One region of the Glutamicibacter sp. TV12E genome, then DNA from elsewhere that is predicted to be linked to it. Evidence: predicted binding sites of a transcription regulator. Region 1 holds the regulator's gene; the other holds the start of a gene.
What was found. The regulator LexA, encoded in region 1, represses DNA repair genes until DNA is damaged. The targets are predictions, from matches to a motif close to TCGAACANNTGTTCGA.

Region 1 (7,364 bases):
CTCCCCTGCCTGGAGCCAGCTTCACGGCCTGCAATTGGCTGAAGCCTTCGGTGGCGTCCTGCACGAGGTTGGCGATCTGTTGATTCTGATAGCTCGGAGTCCAGTCGATCTGCTTGGCGAGGTTCCAGACCCCCGGTCGGCGCAGGACGAAAGTGAAGTCGCTGCCCGGATCAAGGACCAGCAGCTGGCATTCCTCGCTGACCGCCGAGAGTGCCGCGCGCGGGGCAAACACTGCCACCGGCCGGGCCTCCTTGTGCCAGGCTTGCAATCGTTCGACGGTGCTGAAGACAGGCAGGGCCATTCGACCGTCCGGAGCATTGATCTTCACCAGCGCCATGTCGGCTTCCTTGTCCGAAGCGAAACCGTGCTCGGTCATGGCTTCTTCGCCAAGCTGGGCGACGACCGCCACGAACACCCGTGCGGTGGCCAAGGCCTTGTGGACTTCGGCCTCGGAGCCTTTGCCGTTGCGCAGCTGCGCCAGCGCCTCCATGGTTTGGGAGTCGGCGCTGCCGTCGTCCTTGTCGAAATTATGCAGGGGGTTGCCCTCGCCGCTGAGGTCGCGCCCTTCCCAATCCTGCCCCGCAGAGTCGGCGGGTGAACCAGCCTGGGCCAAGGCCGCGACGATATGTCCAGGCAGGTGGCGTTGAGGCGCTGATTCAGAATGCTCCGTGCTCATAGCTCCATGCTATCGGTGGATTTGCTTCAGTTGAAAGGACGGACGGAATCTTCTCCCATGAGCTTGAACACCACGGATGGGTAATTCAAGATTTTTTGCGGAAATCAGCAGCCGGCGAATGCCCTCTGGTTTCATCGTGCGCTGTCCGCACCAGAAAACAAAAGACGGCTTGAATGCCCAGTGGCATTCAAACCGTCATTGTGGTGGAGCGAGCGGACTTAGCGGCGTCCTGCTACGTCCAGGGCCTCCTGCAAGGTGAACTGTCCTGAGTACAGGGCCTTGCCCATGATGGCGCCCTCGATGCCTTCTGGAACTAGCTCGCGAAGCACACGCAGGTCTTCGAGCGACGAGATGCCGCCCGACGCTACGACAGGCTTGTTGGTTTTTGCGGCAATTTCACGCAACAGCTCGACGTTCGGTCCGCGAAGGGTGCCGTCCTTGGTCACGTCGGTGACGACGTAACGGGCGCATCCGGCATCTTCCAGGCGCGCCAGGACCTCCCACAAGTCGCCTCCATCTTTGGTCCAGCCGTGGCCCGACAAGGTGGTGCCTCGAACGTCCATGCCCACTGCGATCTTGTCGCCATGACGGGCGATGGCCTGCTTGGTCCATTCAGGATTTTCTAGCGCAGCGGTTCCCAAGTTGACGCGGGTCGCGCCAAATTCCAAGGCGCGGTCCAGGGACGCATCGTCACGAATGCCTCCAGAGAGCTCAACTTTGATGTTCAGTTCCTTGGCGATGCGCTGGACGATCTCCACGTTGCTGCCGCGGTCAAAAGCAGCATCCAAATCAACCAGGTGCAGCCATTCAGCGCCTGCGTTCTGCCAGGAAAGGGCCGCTTCCAGTGGATCGCCGTAGCCGGTCTCGGAACCGGCTTCGCCCTGGACCAGACGCACAGCCTGGCCTCCGGCGATGTCTACGGCGGGCAAGAGTTCGAGAATTGGTTGCTCGCTCATAATGTCCTTTGTAAAGAAATGAATTTTTTAGAGGGCCAGTACCCACGCGGCAATGATGCTCATTGCTGCGAGAGCCCATAGCGCGATGACCCAAGAGATATGGGCCTTCTGGCTTTTGAGGGAGATAGCTCCGCCAGCCAGGAATGCGCCAACGAACCCAAGCACGATGGTCCACATGCCTACAGGGTGCCCAACCAGTTGCGCAACAGCTGTGCGCCGGCTTCGCCTGACTTTTCGGGGTGGAATTGCACTGCCGACAGTGGACCGTTCTCCACTGCGGCCACAAATGGGGTTCCGTGCGTGCTCCAGGTAACTTGAGGCGGAGTCATTGCAGGTTGCGTAACGTCGAATTCCCACTTCTGTACTGCGTATGAGTGCACGAAGTAAAAACGCTCGTTCTCGACGCCGGCAAAGAGCTTGGTGCTAGCTGGTGGCTGCACGGTATTCCAGCCCATGTGCGGAATGACATCGGATTTGAGCCGTTCGACGGTGCCGGGCCATTCCCCGATACCGGCAGTTTGGACTCCGTGCTCAACGCCTTCCTCGAAGAAGACCTGGTGGCCGACGCAAATCCCCAATACGGGTTGTCCTCCGGCGATGCGGCGGCCGATCCAGCGCAGGGCTCCAATATTCGTCAGCTGTTCCATCACGGACGCGTAGGCGCCAACGCCAGGAACAACCAGCCCGTCAGCGCTCATGACCTTTTCGGGATCTGCAGTCAGCTCCACGTGAGCACCCGCGGCTTCCAGCGCCCGGACAGCCGAACGGACGTTGCCCGAACCGTAGTCGAGAACAACTACATTCTTCTTTTCCACTTACAGTGCACCCTTCGTGGATGGAATCTTGTCACCCATGCGTTCGTCGAATTCAACGGCTTCGCGCAGGGCTCGTGCAAAGGACTTGAACTGGGCTTCAACAATATGGTGTGGATCGCGGCCCGAGAGCACCTCGATATGTGCACAAATCTGGGCATGGAAGGTGATGGCTTCAAAGACGTGGCGGGTCATGGAACCGGTGAAGTGCCCACCGATGAGGTGGTATTCCTGCCCCGCCGGCTCGCCGGAGTGGACGAGGTAGGGGCGTCCGGATACATCCACCACTGAACGCGAAAGTGCTTCATCCAATGGAGCATATGCGGTGCCGAAGCGCCGGATGCCGGCCTTGTTGCCCAGGGCAACGCGCAGCACTTCGCCGATGGTGATGGCGGTGTCCTCCACGGTATGGTGCACGTCGATGTGGGTATCGCCCGTTGCCCGAACGGTCAAGTCAATGAGCGAGTGCTTGGACAGCGCGGTGAGCATGTGGTCGTAGAACGGCACGGACGTGCTGATATCCGACACACCAGTTCCATCGAGATCTAGTTCTACGAATACGGACGATTCGCTGGTGACGCGTTCCATGCGGGCGCGACGTGCGCCAATCAATTCGGCAGCCATGTCTTCCTTCGCTTGTTCTTGATTACTTTTCCGCGCCGAGCAGCTCGGATAGACGGTCCAAGAACGCAGTAGTTTCTGATTCGGTTCCGGCGGTTACTCGCAGAGTGCCCGGGATCCCATTGTCGCGGACGATAATGCCTGCTTCCAACAATCCTTCCCACACCGCGTGGGGGTTCTCCAGCCCGCCGAAAAAGACGAAGTTGGAGTCGGAGACGGAAGGCTTAAGCCCAAGCTCTTTCAAGCGCGCAACAATTCGATCTCGTTGCGTTTTGATGTCTTCCACCTGGGCCAACAACAAATCGATATTCTTCAGCGCCGCTACGGCAGTTGCTTGCGTGACGGCCGAGAGGTGGTACGGCAGCCGCACCAAGCGAATGGCATCGGTGACTTCAGGCGCCGCTGCGAGGTACCCGACGCGGGCGCCGGCAAGGCCAAAGGCCTTTGACATGGTGCGCGTGACGATGAGCCGCTGGCGGCCTTCAAGCAAGGTGAGCGCCGATTTGGTGCTGGACAAGGAAAACTCGGCGTAGGCTTCGTCAACAATGACCATGCCATTGTGCTCGCTCATTGCGTCATATACGGCTGTGATCACGTCCAGGCCAAGCGCCGTGCCCGTGGGGTTGTTGGGAGAGCACAGGAAGACAATGTTCGGTTGGTGCCTGAGAACTTGTTCTGCCGCGGATTCTGCGGAGAGAGTGAAATCCTCGGCGCGCGTACCGGCGATATATGTTGTATCGGTCCCGCTAGCGAGGAGGGGGTACATCGAGTATGTTGGCCCGAAACTCATGACGCTTCGTCCTGGCCCGCCGAATGCTTGCAGGATTTGCTGGAGGATTTCGTTCGAGCCGTTTGCCGCCCAGATGTTCCCTGCGGTCAGGGAATGGCCGAGATAGTTAGCCAGCAGTTCACGGAGTTCGGTGAATTCACGATCCGGGTATCTGTTGAGGCTGGTTGCTGCTTTTGCGACCTCTTGCGCAATGGCATCCACGACGGTTGGCGGAAGCGGATGAGTGTTCTCGTTGACATTCAGCTGAATGGGCACGTCGATTTGTGGTGCGCCATATGGGGATAGCCCGCGGAGATTCTCACGCAAGGGCAGCTGACTCAAAAGTTCACTGCGGTCATTCACGCAATAAGTCTACGTGTGTACCGGCTTGGCGGGTGAATCCGCTACGAGCCAAGGTAACAATCCCCTGCCTCGATCGATGCTCTAACCAGCGAGCACCGGGATCGACAGCGAGTCGCCAACGTGGATCTCGCTTCCCTGGAGGGAGTTGAGTTCCGAAATGTGGCTGACAGCAGAAGTGACGTCGTAGCCCTGGGCGTATTCCTTGGCCAAGCTCCACACGGTATCGCCCGGGATAACGGTGACGTCCACAGTTTCGACGCCCATTGGGAGTTCAGATGATGCCTTTGCATCAGAAGCGAACATCGAGAAGAAGAACACTGCAGCTACGGTTAGCGCAAAAACTGGAATGCCCACCAAAACAGCCCAGCCGCGGCGGTTGATCCGGATCTTCAATGGACTCTGGGTTTGATTTGAGTCAAGTGCGAGGGTTGCCATGACCTTATCTCCTCAAGATTGTGTAGCGATGCGAAGTTATATTCGATACGTAGATTTCGAAGACTTGTTCGAAACTAGTACATCTGTTCTAACAGAGCTTCGTCCGACTTGTCCAGAAGTTTTCGAACAAATCTTTGAAAGAAGCTCGCTTATCCACTAAGATTTCGAAGTAGACGAGCAATGAAAACATCACACCATCTGGCTCCGACAGTTTGGACTGCTGAACTTTCGACAGATAGCTAGGGAAGGCAAAATCTCATGTCAGCTTCACAACGCACTCCCCGATCGAATGCACGCTCGTTGACGATTCGCCAAAAGAAGATCCTGGAAACGATCCAGCGTGCCATCGGCAAGAACGGCTATCCACCATCCATGCGTGAGATTGGCGACTCGGTAGGACTCAAGAGCCTTTCGAGCGTCACCCACCAATTGAGCCAGCTAGAAAAGCTCGGGTACATTCGTCGAGATCCACGCCGTCCACGCGCCATGGAGATTTTGTTGCCACTGCAGTTGGCGGACGATGCTGAGAACTCAACGGCGTCGGAGGCTGCAGAGAGCAAGGCTGCCGAAGACGCGATGGTCATCGAGCTCAGCACGTCAGCCGATACCACCATGGTTCCATTGGTCGGCCGGATCGCTGCTGGTGGGCCGATCCTTGCTGATCAGTCTGTCGAAGATGTTTTCTCGTTGCCTCGCCAGCTGGTCGGACACGGCGAATTGTTCATGCTCAAAGTCTCTGGCGATTCCATGGTTGATGCCGCTATCTGCGATGGTGACTGGGTAGTCGTCCGCCGTCAGCAGAATGCTGAAAACGGCGATATCGTCGCTGCATTGCTGGACGAAGAAGCCACTGTCAAAACCTTCCGGCAGCGCGATGGGCATACATGGCTGCTGCCCCAGAACTCACGCTACGAACCGATCTTGGGCGACGCGGCCAAGATCATGGGCCGTGTTGTTTCTGTGATGCGTTCGCTCTAATCGCATCAGGCATGAGGGGTGTTGGTGCGCAAGCATCAACACCCCTCAGTCCATTACTCCCTGCGATTTCGGTTTCGATTCGCAGCGTTGTGCTGCGCTGAAGATCATCCAACGCTGAACTGCCGCTGAGAGCCGTCGTGGTTCTTCGTTGACCAATCGGCTAGCTGTCGACGTCACCAAATCGCGTGCGATGCCCCGAACGTCCAGATCCATGCGATCATCGTTTGCGCAGAGGGCCAGGTATCGGCAGAGAATCCCGGCAAATAGGTTGCCATCGCCTCCTCCATCAAGCACCAGGGATCCAGCCTCATCGGCCAGATGCCGGCGTGTGGCATGAACAAGTGCAGCAGCATGCTCCAAATCAGCCGCGGTACCTAATTCCAGCAGCGCGCCGAGCACCGGACCCTGGTTATAGGTATAGAGATGATCTTCCAGTTTTTGGCCTGATGAAGTGAGTCTGAGCCCATCAAAATATAAACCGTGCTGGTCGCTGAAGATGTTGGAATGCATCCAGTTAAGCAGCTCCCTGGCTTGTTCGCGATCACCGATGCGTGCGAAAAAGAGTGCGGCAGGAGCGTTGGCAGGGGCATTCTTGAAATCGCGTTTCCTCGACCAGTACAAGCCGCCATCGAGGACTTCGTCGATGCCGCTTTCCAATTGCTTGCGCAAAGTCGTTATTGCTCGTTTTGCACCGCGGTGGCTGTGCCCTTCCAGCTTCCGGGAAAAGGCCAGCAACCTCTGGCTTGCCAGCGCCAGCCATGCCATATCGTCAAAGAAGTAGTTCGGGAAGACTCCGAAATTGCGTATGCGGATTCCTGCCAGCAGGTCTTTGGAACGGTGAAGTTCGCGCCGGGCTGCATCACGATCGCCAGCTTCCCAATAGCCCAGCCCGTCGTCAAGGATCGCATCCAGATAGTGGGCCTGCCACCAATAGTTCCACTCAGCAAACGGATGAGAAAATCCATTCATATTGCTGAGCATGCTTCCGTCATGCATCCGGTGCTGAAGGCTATAGGGCCGGCCAATCCACGTGCCTGGCAGGCGAAGGAGCCGATGGCCAAAACGCGCATGCGTATCTTCGGCTGCTTCACGCGCCAGTTCCCTCATGGATTTCATCTTGCCTTCCGGAATTTGCCTTCCCTGTGGCACAGACATTAGTGCATTCAACGAGCCCGAGTCACCGGGTCATTGATTTCAAGCACCGGAAGTTACTTTTCAGCAGGCTTGAGGCGTTCCAGAACTCCAGAAATAACCTTCTTGTCTACTGTGGGCCACATCGGTGGCAGGGTAGCCTTCAGGAAGCTTCCATAGCGCGCCGTGGCCATGCGCGAGTCCAATATGGCAACAACGCCCCGGTCGTTGACCGATCGGATCAGGCGTCCTGCGCCCTGCGCCAAGCGGATGGCGGCATGAGTAGCCGAAACCTGCATAAAGCCATTGCCACCGTGCTTGGCGACGTCTTCGGTCCGGGCCTTCGAAATCGGGTCGTCCGGGCGTGGGAATGGAATCTTGTCGATGATGACCAGACGGCAGGAATCCCCCGGGACGTCAACTCCCTGCCACAGCGTCATCGTGCCAAAGAGGCAAGTGTCGCGTTCCTCTGCGAACTGTTCAACCAGGGATTTCATGCTGGCCTCGCCCTGGCACAAGATGTCCACGTCCAGCCGCTCGCGCAAGATGCTGGCGGCTTCTTCCGCCGAACGCTTCGAAGTGAACAGCGCCAGTGCGCCACCGCCGGATGCCTTGATGAGATC
Region 2 (7,364 bases), 2.9 Mb from region 1:
CGAATACCTCGGGACTAAAACCGGGGCTTATGCCAGCTGAAAATCACCAATGTCGCCACGGGCAAGCCTTACAGGATCAAAAACAACTTCGAGTCTTGGGGCGATCGACCGTCGGTCTGTGGCGACACCTTCTGTACTGAAGAACGAAAATCTCGTGGCGAGAACTTGCTCGAACGCGTGCACCTCAAGTTCCAATGGGCTTCGAGGCAATGGCAAGTCGTTCCCGAACGCGATCTTGAAAAGGAATCCGGGAAGGTGGCAGGACCCTCGGCGAAGGCATCACGTCCTATTGGAACGAGAATGACCAGGAAATCCTGAGCTATTCGCATGGCAAAAACTCTTGTGAGAACGACCTTACGAAAAAATCTTTGCCAAAGGGTATGGTTCACCGGCGGATGGCATTGGGATTCCGTGGGGAAGATCAAAGAGATCCTGATCGGCTTTGGGTCTCAAACGCAGGATGATTTCGTCGGTTCTGAAAAGAAAAAGGCCAAATGCCGGATGGCCGACCTGGGCAAACTTGTCGCGATGGACGCAAAAACCGGACGTTCCCTTTGGCAACTACAAGGAATCGCTTATGCGTGTGGAGACCTAACTGGGCAAGGTTTCATGGCCGACGAAGAAACTGCAGTCGTGTGCCACTACGATGCAGGAACGCAGGTGCTGACGAGGAAACGCGGTCGAATCTACGCCGAGAGAACCAACGTCACATGGACCGCGAGTGCGATCGATATAAAAACAGGCGCCAGAAAGTGGCAGCTCGAACTGTCAGACCCATACGCTTGCGATGAACGACGTGAGGATGCCGGTATTCCTCTAAAGAGAAAAGCGACGACACTACTTCCAGTTGCTGGTGGCGACCAAGCGGTCACTACAGAAGAAGGAAGAACTATCGAGATGCAACAGGTGCAGGGGGAAACGACGATTTGCAGTTCTGACCGAGAGCCGTATTACATCTATTCCGCGACATTGGGCACAACAGCACCGTGGGACCATAATGCATCAGGCGATACTTTGTTCCAAGAAGTCCAGGGAGTCTGCAAGCGCGGTTCGTGGAAACCTACTAATTCAATTCCTGTCGTTCAGGAATTTCGACGTGTCGGCTATGACGAAAAAGAGTTGGTTGTAGTTGGCACGCTTCGAGGCATGGTGGCATATCGCTTGACCGATGCCAGTGGAAACTAGCCCCGGATTGGCGCTCGCCGGGACTGCGAATACGCCTCGAGAAAAATTTCTGTGAGATAGGTCCATTCGTACACTTATTCGAAGCAGTTTTCGATTAGTATGGCTTCGTGGCTATTACTGCAGAGAGCAAGAAAACAGATCTCACTCGCCTGGTCGTTAAGGGAGCGCGTGAGCACAACCTGAAAAATGTGGACATCGATCTGCCCCGCGACGCGATGATCGTCTTCACCGGACTTTCCGGATCCGGCAAGTCCTCCCTGGCATTCGACACGATTTTCGCTGAAGGCCAGCGTCGTTACGTTGAGTCGCTTTCTGCGTACGCCCGCATGTTCCTCGGGCAGGTAGACAAGCCAGACGTTGACTTCATTGAGGGTTTGTCTCCGGCGGTGTCGATTGACCAAAAGTCCACCAGCCGGAATCCCCGGTCGACAGTAGGCACGATCACCGAGGTCTACGACTACATGCGTCTGTTGTGGGCTCGTGTCGGACGCCCGCATTGCCCCATTTGCCATGAGCCGATCTCCAAGCAGACTCCACAGCAAATCGTGGACCAGCTCATGGAGCTGCCCGAAAAGACTCGCTTCCAGATTCTCGCCCCCGTGGTTCGTGCACGAAAGGGCGAGTTCGTCGACCTCTTCGCCGAGCTGTCATCGAAGGGTTTCTCGCGTGCCCGCGTTGATGGCACCACCATTCAGTTGAATGATCCGCCGAAATTGGCCAAGCAGGTGAAGCACACCATTGAGGTAGTCGTTGACCGCTTGGCCATCAAGGAAGATGCACGCCAGCGCCTGACCGATTCGATTGAAACTGCGCTGGGGATCGCCGACGGCCGCGTGCTGGCCGACTTTGTCGACCTTGCCGAAGATGACCCGAAACGAGTTCGGGCATTCTCGGAAAACCTGGCTTGCCCTAATGAGCATCCACTGGCCATCGATGAAATTGAGCCACGCACATTCTCTTTCAACAATCCTTTCGGCGCGTGCTCGGCATGCTCGGGTATCGGCACCAAGCTGGAAGTTGACGAGCACCTGATCGTGCCCGATCCAGAAGTGGCTCTTGCAGACGGAGCAATCGCCCCATGGTCGTTGGGCAAGGCAACCACTGAATACTGGAATCGCCTGATCGAAGGCCTGGGCCACGAACTCGGATTCACCATGGAGACCCAGTGGAAGGACCTGCCTGCCAAGGCCCGCGAAGCGATCCTTAACGGCAAAGACCACAAGGTTGTGGTCCAGTACAAGAACCGCTTTGGTCGTGAGCGCAAGTACTCCACCGGTTTCGAAGGGGTCATCTCCTACGTTCACCGCAAGCATGAAGAAACAGAGTCCGATCATGCCCGTGATCGATATGAACAGTACATGCGCCAGATTCCTTGCCCCACGTGCGGCGGAGCGCGCCTGAACCCTGCGTCGCTGTCGGTCCTGATCGGCGGGCGTTCCATCGCTGAAGTGTCGGCGATGGATTTGCGCAGCGCTGCCAACTTCCTGTCGACCATTGAGCTCTCGTCCCGTGAGGCGAAGATCGCAGCCCAGGTGCTGAAGGAAATTGACGCCCGCATGAAGTTCCTCTTGGATGTGGGCCTGGAATACCTCACCCTGGAGCGCGCTGCCGGCACCCTGTCCGGTGGAGAAGCCCAGCGCATTCGCCTGGCAACTCAGATCGGGTCCGGTCTGGTAGGTGTCCTCTACGTCCTAGACGAGCCATCTATCGGGTTGCATCAGCGCGACAACCGCCGCTTGATCGACACCTTGCTGCATCTGCGCTCGTTGGGCAATACGCTCATCGTTGTTGAACACGACGAAGACACCATCGCCGAAGCTGACTGGATCGTGGATATTGGGCCAGGCGCCGGTGAGCACGGCGGCGAAGTAGTGCACTCGGGGTCGGTCGAAGGATTGAAGGCCAACACCAAGTCGCTGACCGGAGACTACCTCTCGGGGCGCAAGAAGATTGATGTCCCAGCGAAGCGCCGCAAGGTTGATAAGGACCGCAAGCTCAAGGTAGTCGGCGCCAGCGAAAACAACCTGCGGGATGTTTCCGTGGAATTCCCGCTGGGCTTGCTTACCGCAGTGACTGGCGTGTCAGGTTCGGGCAAATCCACTTTGGTCAACGACATCCTGTACAAGGTGCTAGCCAACAAGCTCAACGGGGCCAAGCAAGTACCGGGACGGCATACCCGGGTGCTCGGCCTTGAGCACCTGGACAAAGTCGTACATGTGGACCAGTCGCCCATTGGCCGCACGCCGCGGTCCAATCCTGCTACGTACACGGGAGTTTTCGACCACATTCGCAAGCTCTTTGCGGAGACCAACGAAGCCAAGTTGCGCGGCTACCAGCCGGGTCGATTCTCGTTCAATGTCAAGGGGGGACGTTGCGAGGCATGCTCTGGCGATGGAACGCTCAAGATCGAGATGAACTTCCTGCCTGATGTCTACGTGCCGTGCGAGGTTTGCCATGGCGCACGCTACAACCGCGAAACTTTGCAGGTGCTTTACAAGGGCAAGAACATCGCAGATGTCTTGAACATGCCAATTGCCGAGGGAGCTGAATTCTTCAGCGCCTTCACGCCGATCGCACGCCACCTGCGGACTTTGGTCGATGTTGGATTGGGCTATGTCCGCTTGGGCCAGCCGGCGACGACGCTATCCGGTGGCGAAGCCCAGCGCGTTAAACTTGCCGCTGAATTGCAGAAGCGCTCGAACGGCCGTTCCATCTACGTCCTGGATGAGCCGACGACAGGTCTTCATTTTGAGGACATCCGCAAGCTTCTGAAGGTCTTGCAAGGCCTGGTGGACAAGGGCAACACCGTCTTGACGATTGAGCACAACCTCGACGTGATCAAGTCGGCCGACTGGGTCATTGATCTTGGTCCCGAAGGCGGTTCCGGCGGTGGCACCATTCTGGCGACTGGAACACCTGAAAAGGTCGCCAAGGTCGGCGAATCGCACACCGGGAGATTCTTGGCCGAAATCCTGTAGAAGCATCGTCGCGGATCGGGGAAATATGCCATTTCGGTCATGGATTCCTGACCCGCGCCCGCTTCATGGGAAGATGGCTAAGTGAATATGTCGGTAACAAGTGTGCTCTTTGATCTTGACGGGACCCTCGTTGACCCCGCAGGTGCTATTACCTCGGGTATTCGTCATGCCCTCGTGGCCCACAGTCTCCCGGATCCAGGCGAGGCACGTGTTGAGGCGCTGGTGGGTCCGCCACTGCAAGTTGGGCTGCGCACCCTTGACGGGGTGACCGACGAAAATATCGACTCCATCATCGCGACGTACCGTGCCCGGTACGAAGCGGTGGGCATGGACGATTCACTGGTTTATCCAGGGATCGTCTCACTTCTTGAAGCGCTGCGCCACGAGAACATCTACGTCGCTGTGACCACCGCAAAACCGGTGAACATCGCACGCCTGCTTCTGGAACGCAAAGGCCTGACCGAGCACCTCGACGCGATCCATGGAAACGCTGACGAGCACGGCAGTACTGGTTCGAGCAAGACACATATCGTTGCTGAGGCCTTGTCCCACGGGGATCTTGAGGCGAGTTCCAGCGTTGTCGTGGGGGATCGGTATTACGATCTGGATGCGGCGCGTGACAATTCTGTTGCTTCCATCGGTGTGGCTTGGGGATTCGCGCAAGGCGACGAACTGGCCAGCGCCGACCTTCAAGTCGAAAACGTCAGTGAATTAGCAAAGGCGATCCTGGGGGAGCAGATAGCCCATTCCTTCGAAATTGAAGCAAGCGTCATGCAGGAAGGTGCGAAATAGATGAGCATCTACACCATGACCCGAGCTTCGATTCGCGGCGTTATCAATGGCGTATGCCGCGCCGAAGTTACCGGCCTCGAAAATGTGCCCAAAGAGGGCGGATTCATTGTGGCTTCCAATCACCTCTCTTTCTTCGACTCCTTGATTATCCAGGCCCTGACCCCTCGCGACGTTGCCTTCTTCGCAAAGGCGGAGTACTTCACCACACCAGGTGTCAAGGGCAAGCTCATGAAAACCTTCTTCGAGTCAGTTGGATCAATTCCGGTGCAGCGCGGCGAGCAGGCTGCTTCTGTGGCTGCCCTGGATTCCTTGGTCGGCATCATTGAGGAGGGCGGCGGAATCGGAATCTATCCCGAAGGAACCCGTTCCCGCGACGGGAAGCTCTACCGTGGACGCACCGGCGTAGGCTGGCTGGCATTGACCACTGGCGTACCTGTAGTCCCTGTAGGCCTCATCGGGACTGAAAAGCTGCAGCCAGCAGGCTCCAAGGGCTTCAGGCCCGCAAAATTTCATATCCACTATGGTGAACCACTGCACTTTGACCAGCTGGGTCGAAAGCATCCGTTGCCGCAACGTCGCCAGGCGACCGACCGCATCGTTGATGCAATTGCTGAGCTTTCTGGGCAGCAGCGCGTGGACTCATACAATCAGTTACCTCCAGACGCGAAATAATCTATGGCTGATCCAGCAAGTTACCGTCCGAAGACCTCGGATATTCCAACAAAGCCCGGCGTGTACCGGTTCCGCGACGAACATGGCCGTGTGATCTATGTTGGCAAAGCCAAGGTTTTGCGCAATCGACTCACGTCGTACTTCGCTAACCCCGACCGCCTCACGCCCAAAACGCGAGCCATGGTCTTCACTGCGGGCAGTGTCGAGTGGACCGTTGTTGGATCCGAGTTGGAAGCTCTGCAGCTGGAATTCGTATGGATCAAGGAATACAACCCCAGATTCAACATCGTTTTCCGCGATGACAAAACGTACCCATATCTTGCGGTGACCTTGAATGAAAAGTACCCCCGTGCTCTTGTCATGCGAGGCGACAAGCGCAAGGGCGTCAAGTACTTTGGCCCTTTCTATCCGGCCAAAGCCATTCGAGAAACCCTGGACACCCTTTTACGCGTATTCCCGGTCCGCAGCTGCGCCCCCGGCGTTTTCAAGCGTGCCGAAGCGTCCGGGCGCCCATGCTTGCTCGGCTACATCGACAAGTGCTCGGCACCCTGCGTAGGGCGCATAAGCGAAGAAGACCACCGTCAACTGGCTGACGACCTGTGCACCTTCATGAGTGGTGAAGCAACCAAGTTCACCAAGGCGCTCACGGTAAAAATGCAGGAAGCGGTCGCCGAACTCGAATACGAACAAGCCGCTCGCTATCGAGACGACATTTCCGCGCTGAACCGCGTTTTTGAACGGAATGCCGTTGTCTTGGACGATCGCACTGAGGCCGATATCTTCGGGGTCCATGGGGACGAATTGGAAGCTGCGGTGCAGGTTTTCCACGTGCGGGACGGCCGAATTCGCTCGCAACGAGGCTGGGTAGTTGAAAAGGTATCCGACGCTTCCGATGCTGAATTCGTCGAGCAGCTGCTGACCCAGATCTATGCGGATCACGCCGATCGGATCCCTCGCGAGATCCTGGTTCCGACACTGCCCGAGGATATCAACGATGTGACCACCTGGCTCTCGGATCTGCGCGGTTCCAAGGTCTCGCTACGCGTAGCGCAACGCGGCGACAAGGCGGCGCTGGCCGGAACCGTGAAGGAAAACGCCGAACAGGCCTTGCGATTGCACAAGTCCAAGCGGGCTGGCGACATCACTACCCGTTCATTGGCCATGCAGGAACTGCAAGAAGCACTCGGCGCCGAACAGGCCTTGCTGCGCATTGAATGCTACGACGCGTCGCATACGCAAGGCACGAACGTTGTGGCGTCAATGGTGGTATTCGAAGACGGGCTCCCAAAAAAGAGCGAGTATCGGAAGTTTTCCATCACCGGCGATGCGGCACGCGATGATACCGCGAGCATGTACGACGTAATATATCGACGCTTCAGTCGGTACTTGAAAGAAAAAGTCGATCCATCGGCCTTCGTAACCGGGGCCGTCGAGGATGGCTCGATCGGCGAGGTCGAAAAGAAGAAGTTCTCATATCCGCCCTCATTGGTCATCGTGGACGGCGGGCCGCCGCAGGTCGCCGCGGCCCAAAAAGCCATGGATGATCTCGGAATTGACGACATTCCAGTGGTCGGACTCGCCAAGCGCTTGGAAGAGCTCTGGCTTCCCGATGATCCCTTCCCGGTCATCCTTCCACGTGCTTCGGCGTCCCTGTACCTTGTGCAGCGGCTTCGCGATGAGGCGCACCGGTTTGCCATCACGTTCCATCGCGAGAAGCGGGCGAAGTCAATGATTTCC

Region 2: uvrA (excinuclease ABC subunit UvrA) is a predicted target of LexA. The motif match lies at 1,252-1,267, and genes of this name have one in related genera.

Annotation. Positions count from the first base shown of each region.
Region 1 covers NZ_JBQVVF010000001.1:44,192-51,555, forward strand. The annotation lists gene ACT7DV_RS00185 (SseB family protein) at 1-676, opposite strand, end outside; gene priA (bifunctional 1-(5-phosphoribosyl)-5-((5-phosphoribosylamino)methylideneamino)imidazole-4-carboxamide isomerase/phosphoribosylanthranilate isomerase PriA) at 895-1,632, opposite strand; gene ACT7DV_RS00195 (hypothetical protein) at 1,660-1,809, opposite strand; gene hisH (imidazole glycerol phosphate synthase subunit HisH) at 1,812-2,447, opposite strand; gene hisB (imidazoleglycerol-phosphate dehydratase HisB) at 2,448-3,068, opposite strand; gene ACT7DV_RS00210 (histidinol-phosphate transaminase) at 3,091-4,197, opposite strand; gene ACT7DV_RS00215 (LysM peptidoglycan-binding domain-containing protein) at 4,279-4,632, opposite strand; gene lexA (transcriptional repressor LexA) at 4,891-5,610, shown strand; gene ACT7DV_RS00225 (glycoside hydrolase family 76 protein) at 5,656-6,765, opposite strand; gene ACT7DV_RS00230 (ATP-dependent DNA helicase) at 6,819-7,364, opposite strand, start outside.
Region 2 covers NZ_JBQVVF010000001.1:2,952,580-2,959,943, forward strand. The annotation lists gene ACT7DV_RS14115 (hypothetical protein) at 1-40, shown strand, start outside; gene ACT7DV_RS14120 (hypothetical protein) at 328-1,185, shown strand; gene uvrA (excinuclease ABC subunit UvrA) at 1,293-4,163, shown strand; gene ACT7DV_RS14130 (HAD hydrolase-like protein) at 4,251-4,955, shown strand; gene ACT7DV_RS14135 (lysophospholipid acyltransferase family protein) at 4,956-5,627, shown strand; gene uvrC (excinuclease ABC subunit UvrC) at 5,631-7,364, shown strand, end outside.